2 regions of the Pseudoalteromonas sp. S408 genome follow, and region 2 is predicted to be linked to the other one. Evidence: riboswitches for the same ligand, from Rfam matches in the RefSeq annotation. Region 2 holds a riboswitch; the other holds the start of a gene.
What was found. Region 2 has a riboswitch for cobalamin ahead of CWB62_RS05130 (ABC transporter ATP-binding protein). Riboswitches for the same ligand answer to the same signal wherever they lie in the genome.

Region 1: another riboswitch for cobalamin. It lies ahead of CWB62_RS12350 (TonB-dependent receptor domain-containing protein); the one in region 2 lies ahead of CWB62_RS05130 (ABC transporter ATP-binding protein).

The regions. Positions count from the first base shown of each region.
Region 1 covers NZ_PNDY01000013.1:232,586-236,006, forward strand. Annotated here, with positions in the region: gene CWB62_RS12350 (TonB-dependent receptor domain-containing protein) at 1-1,757, opposite strand, end outside; cobalamin riboswitch at 1,791-1,954, opposite strand; gene CWB62_RS12355 (YajQ family cyclic di-GMP-binding protein) at 2,130-2,612, opposite strand; gene CWB62_RS12360 (VanZ family protein) at 2,766-3,116, shown strand; gene CWB62_RS12365 (ketopantoate reductase family protein) at 3,109-3,421, shown strand, end outside.
Region 2 covers NZ_PNDY01000004.1:268,837-272,257, reverse strand. Annotated here, with positions in the region: gene CWB62_RS05140 (cobyric acid synthase) at 1-206, opposite strand, end outside; gene CWB62_RS05135 (FecCD family ABC transporter permease) at 209-1,213, opposite strand; gene CWB62_RS05130 (ABC transporter ATP-binding protein) at 1,215-2,015, opposite strand; cobalamin riboswitch at 2,092-2,230, opposite strand; gene CWB62_RS05125 (porin) at 2,542-3,421, opposite strand, start outside.

The DNA of each region.
Region 1 (3,421 bases), on a different contig from region 2:
GTAAAATCAGTATTTGAATCAACTGCGTTGTACTCTTTATCAAATAAGTTTTCAACACGAAGGGACACCGTAACCTCATCGTTTACTTGGTAATTACCCGCTAAATTCCAAAGCGTATAAGACCCTAATTGTGAAACAGCCCCTGCTCGCTCACCGCGATATTGCATTGCTAGGCTTGTATCAAATGCACCAAACTGTTTTGCAAGCTCCCAATTAAAGGTTCGTTTCGCAACGTTTCTAAGCGCTTCGCCAGTTTCTTTATCTTCTGCACTTAAGTAAGCAAAATTCACATTACTATCAAAGCCAAAAATTTGATTAATCAGGCTAAACTCAACACCTTCATATTGAGCCTCATTAATATTGGTGAGTGCAAAATTAGTGTCGTAAGCAATTTTATCTTCAATTTCATTTCTAAAAATAGCGACATCAACACGTGCAGTTTCAAAGTCAATGTTTAAGCCAAGCTCGCGATTTACTGACGTTTCGGGTTGAAGATTAGCATTGCCGTAAAGTGGAAAATATAAATCATTAAAAGTAGGCGCTTTAAAGCCCGTGCTTTGGCTTATTCTAAATGTAGCGTTTTCGGATAAGTGATAACCTGCCGCCGCGGTATACGTTGTTTCATTACCAAATTGCTCATCGTCATCTTGACGAATGGTTAAATTAGCAAGCAACTCATCCGCATCGTAATATGCGCCAACAAATACCGCTAATACATCGCGCTCTTGCACTTCAAACGTGGTGGAGCTTTGTGACACGTCATCGTTGTACCAATTAATACCACCACTAATGTTTAACGAATCGTTTAAACGGTATTGACCGTTATAGTCAATTTGTGAGCGCTTAGTAATAAAGGTACTCGTTGTAGGCCCTTGAGAAAAATCAACATAACGGTTGTCTGAATCATCCGTTGCAAATGCAATATCAATGCTGTGTGTTTGATTGTTATAGTCTTTATTCCAATCAGCCGAAAGCTGGTAATTTTTAAAATCACCTCGCTCAATCGTACTATCGGCAGGACTAAAACGACTGTCGTAATCAGCAAAGCCTTCACTGTATTGCCCTAGTAACTTAAAGTCGCCGTAGTGCGCATCGGTATAATTTACTTTAAAGCCAAGGTTTTTGTTTTCAAAGCCGTCTTCATCGGGGGCAACACCTTGCAGTACATCAAAGTTATCTGTTTTTTCAAACCCAGCATTAAAAGCCGTTGTCAGATCACCTGTTTTTACAGAGCCAGCAAGCTGGTAGTCTTGATATGAATCAGACCCAAACATAGCACTAACAGAAAGGTTATCTGACTCGCGCGTTATAATATTAATAACACCCGCTAGCGCATCAGAGCCATACACTGCAGCACGTGAACCTTTTATTATTTCAATGCGCTCAATACTATTTAATGGCACATTGCTTAATGCTTTTTGACCAAGCGTTGCCGAACCTGTGCGCACACCGTCTATTAAAATTAGCGTATCACCTGATCCCGTACCGCGCAGTGAAACACCGGCATTTTGACCAAAACCGCCATTAGGGTTTACCTGAAAGCCAACTTGAGACGTTAATAGCGTTGGTAAGTCGCGAACATTACTGGCTTCTATGTCATCACGAGTTATAACATTTACGCTCGCTAATACATTAGTAATTGATTGTTCAAACTTATTAGCGGTTACCGTAATGGTTTCGATTGATTGCTCTGCAGCAGATACAGATAGTGACAGCGCAGCAGTAATTGCAACGCCAAGAGTTGTTTTATTTAACATGATGTTCCCCTTCTTTGCCCACCGCAAAGAACTAAGTAAGATTACATCAAGGCCGGTCTCCGGACTCAGCAAGTACATAGCTTTATGTATTACTTTACCGTTGCGGGGGCAGTGTTGGGATTGTAGTCATCATGAAAACGCACCAACTTCCCGATTATCTTATTAAAAAAATCAAACCATTGAAAAAATTAATAAGCACCTTGAAAATAGGCCGCTATTGTGAGGAGTTTAATAAAAAATGTCAACGGACGTCTATACAGCTAAAAAAGATTTAGCATACTTAAACGAATTTAAACAGCTCATAAAAAAGCCAAATAACTATCGCGGCTATTTGGCTTATTATTTAAAGGGCGCTCAAAAAGCCCCCTATAATTAATCGCGGAAGTTTTTAAACTGAAATGGCTGACCTAAATCGGCAGTACGCACAACTTGCATAGCAGCTTGTAAGTCATCACGCTTTTTACCCGTTACGCGCACTTCTTCGCCTTGAATAGCCGCTTGCACTTTTACTTTTGAATCTTTAATAGCTTTAACTACTTTTTTAGCCATGTCTTTTTCAATACCTTGCTTAAGCGCAACGTTACGAAAAACATTTTTACCCGCACGGCTAATGTCTTGAAGCTCTAGGCTAGCTACATCCATACCACGCTTAGAAACTTTACCGGCTAAAATATCAAACAACTGCATAACCTGTGAATCAGCTTCAGCTTTAAGTTTAATTGTTTTGTCGTTTAGCTCAATAGATGCATCAACACCTCTAAAGTCAAAGCGAGTCTCAAGTTCACGGTTTGCGTTATCAACCGCATTTTGTGCTTCGTTCATTTCTACTTCAGATACAATATCAAATGAAGGCATTGGTTTTCTCCTAACTATTCAATCTTAATTTTTATGACGCAATTATAACGCTAAAACTATAAATCTTTACATTTTTCTGCATCTTGTTCAGGTGCGATACTCATTTAGTTTGATATACTCAAGTTTCTTTTTTAAGCGACTCTAGGATTTTACGTGACAAGGCGTGTTTACCAAGCAGTTTTTTTGCTCAGCATCGTGGCGTTTACTTTTTTATTTGCCAAAGAAATAAAAGGCGCAGCTAACCTATTTCCACACATTGATAAAGTAGCCCATTTTGGGATTTTTTTTGTGCTTGCCGTTATTATGGATAAAGCGTTTAAGCTTCCTTTATACGCACAAGTTTTATTATTAGCCGGTTACGGTGCATCAATTGAAATAATGCAAGATGCACTTCCCTATAGGCAAGCCTCTATTGGCGATTTTATCGCTGATTTTGCGGGTGCTGCTAGCTACTTTTTACTAAGAGTAATTTTTACTCCTCGCAAAAAGAATCCCTATGACTAACATTTTAATTATAGGTGATGGCGCTATAGGCCTATTAATGAGTCACTTTTTAAGTAAAGAAAATACGGTACATGTTTTAACACGCAAGCCAACCTGCAATACCCGTTTTTATAGCCGTACAAATGCCCCGTCACATAAAATTAATGCACGCTTTATTAATTTAGGTGAACTGGCGCAGCAACCTAGTTATGATATTGTTATTTTTACGGTTAAAGCTTTTCAGGTTCAAGACTCGTTTGCACAAGTAAAACCTTACCTAGCTAATAATTCAACACTGGTAATTTCTCATAATGGAATGGGAAATA
Region 2 (3,421 bases):
GGCTCGACTCTAGCAGCAATAGCTTGCAAAGCTTGTGCTCGGCCAATTTCGCCACCGTCGTTTGTCACTGCGCTATTAAGTGCCATATTTTGTGGTTTAAACGGTGCGACTTTTATGCCTTGATTTGCAAATACTCGACAAAGCGCAGCCACCAGGGTGCTTTTTCCTGCATCAGAGGTCGTGCCTTGTATCATAAGCGTTTTCATGGCTATACCTTCGATTTTCTAAAAAAGAGTAAACTTAAGAAAAACGCACTTCCCACAGCGGCCGTGATCACCCCAACAGGCAGCTCTTGATTTTGTAGTAAAGAACGTGACAGTACATCGACCCATACCATAAATGTGCCTCCTGCTGAGCTTGTTATTAATAGCCCTGCGACGGTTCCCTGCGAGATAAAAAAGCGCACAATGTGTGGCACCATTAACCCAACAAAACCAATACCACCACACATTGCCACCAGCACAGCGGTTATTAATGAGCTTAAAATTAGCATCAGTAACCTAAATCGTTTCACTTTAACACCAAGAGTTATGGCACTTTCATCACCTAATAACATGGCATTAAGTTGGCGCCTAAAGCTAATCATTACGCAGGTACACAATGTAATCACTAAAAATGGTATCCATAGTGTTGCCCACTGCGCACGTGCAAAACTACCCAAGGTCCAAAATAAAATAGCGGCAACGGCTTGCGGCTCACTCCAATAAAGTAACAAACTAGTAAATGCACTAAATAAAAATGAGAGTGCAACACCAGCTAACAACATCGATTCAACCTGCCCACCTTGTTGCCTTGTGGCTATTAATATAAGCAAGCTCATTGCTAATAAACTACCTAGTAGCGCCGCCGCAGAAAGGGCAACGCCCGCGCTAATACCCACAAATGCCATAAGGATAACTACACCAAACGAAGCACCTGACGATATACCAAATAAATAGGGATCGGCTAATGGATTACGTGTCACAGTTTGTAAAATTAGCCCCGCAATAGCTAAACCTGCACCGGCCAAAAACGCCAATAATGTGCGCGGCACTCTTAATTCAAAAATAATACGACTGGTCAGTGACGAATCATTAAAATGCACAAGACTGTTAAATACATCGTTTATTGACGTGTCTGTTGCGCCAAAGCTCAATGCTAAAAATAGACTTACTGTAGCAATGACAATAAACATAAATAGCGCCGCAGAATGGCGAAATCGAGAGGCCAGCATGTTATTTATAACCATAAAAATAAGTAATATGAGGTGTGCTTTTGCCAAGCTGAGGTTCTTGTGGGTGGCTATTTATCTGTGCGCATACACCAAATACATCATCAAGCATGTGCTCAGTGAGTACCTCTGCGGGCGAACCGGTATGCGTTATTTCTCCGTTTTTAATGACTACGAGCTCATCGCAAAGAGCCGCAGCTAAATTAAGATCATGAAATGAAGCAAACACCGTAACACCTAGAGACTTTGCCAGTTCCATAACCTGTATTTGGTACTTAACATCAAGGTGGCTAGTGGGTTCATCCATTATTAACAGTTGAGGTTGCTGAACAATAGCACGTGCAATGAGTGCGCGTTGTTTTTCTCCTCCAGAGAGCGATTCAAAATTTTGATTGGTGTGCTGCTCAAGCCCTACCGTTTTTATAGCTTTAGTGATCTGTGTTTTTTCGCTTTGCGATGTAGAGCTAAATAACGATTTATGAGGAGTGAGGCCAAGCGCCACAACATCAAATAACGACAAGTTAAAATGCGATGGTGCTTCTTGCAAAACAACAGCAACGCACTTTGCATATTCGTCACTTTTGAGCTGCCAAATATCTCGGTTATTAAACTTTACAACCCCTTCGCTTGGCTTATTAAAACGATATAAACAACGCATTAAACTCGATTTACCTGCACCATTGGGCCCTATTAAGCCAACAAATTTACCTGCAGGTATTTGCACATTAATATGTTTGAGAATAGATTTATTTGCTATTCCCCACGAAAGGTTTTGAACGTTTAATAATGGTGCTTTAGTTTGCAATACTCTGTCCTAGACACGAGTACCCACTTGTAATGCAACGACCAAAAAGGAGTACATTAAAATTAGCATGAGTAGGCCCGCTCATTAAAAATTGATTTGTATCTGACTTAAAGCAAAGTGCTAATTACAGTTGCGGGAACAGTTGAGGAATTGCACCTCATTCCAAATGAAGCTCTATTATGGGCGGGTAAGTAAATAATTTAAAGCAAAAAAACCGCGCTAATAACAGCGCGGTTAAAAAGGGAGTGTTTTAACTAGGGCGTGTTGACCTTTGTGGATTTAAATTTGTTCAATCTAGGGGCGATTAAATCGCGGCGCGAGGTTTGTAACCTAGTGGGCTAAGTAAAAACCGAGCAACAAAGAGTTAATAGTCCCTAGAAAGAACCCAGAGGGCAGCGCATGTTTGGTATTTATGCTACGTTATCGCCTATTTATGGGGAATAACCACATTGCACAGGCTCTGCCTTGCCTAAAAACCAAACATACTGCTGGAAATTCAACCACCAAAGTTCAACACGTCCTGCCGTTAAAACTTATATTCCATACCTAAACCTAAGTAATCTTGGTCTACGTTGTTGTCCATATCAAAGCTTGAGTAAAAGCCAAATACTTTAATGTTTTTGTTAAGCTTGTGATCAACACCAACCGAAATAGCTGTTTTATCATCGCTATCGTCAAAGTCCATTGCCTGATACTGAACCTTAAATGTATTTTTACCCATGCTGTATGCCGCATTTAATAAGTAACCGTCACCTTCAGCTGAACCGTCTACTTTTTCTTGAGTTTGGTACATAGCACCTAGTTTAAAGTCTTCAACTTTACCCTGGATTGATGCGCGCACTACATCATAACCGTTTACTTCGCTGTCAGCTGCAATTGAGGCATAAATTGCACTCTTTTTAAGCGCTGAATCACCGTATGTTACAGCCATTGAATAACCGTTATCTGCATCTACATCATCTTCAGCAATAAAAGTAGCAAGTACTTTAAAGCCTTCGTATGAGTTTGACGCATAAGAAATTGAATCACCTAAACGGTTTTCACCTTTGAATACGTTTTTAATATCGCCTTCAAGGTCATTAAATAAATCGAGTTTACCTTGCGCTTGTTTAAACGCCGTGTCGTTACGACCCACTACTACCTGACCAAATGAGCCTTTAACACCAACGTATTGGTTACGCGCAGAAATATTATCGTCGTCGCCTTTTGAGTCTGCATCAGTTACATCAACTTGAAACTCAAACTTATAAACTGCTTCTAAGCCATCGGTAATTTTTTCAGAACCTTTAAGACCAAAGCGAGATGCGTTACTTTTAATTTCAGTAAACGACCCTTCACCGTCATCTGTAGACTGCACAGTTACATTTGCTTTACCGTAAACATCCACGTCTGCAAGTACATTAAAA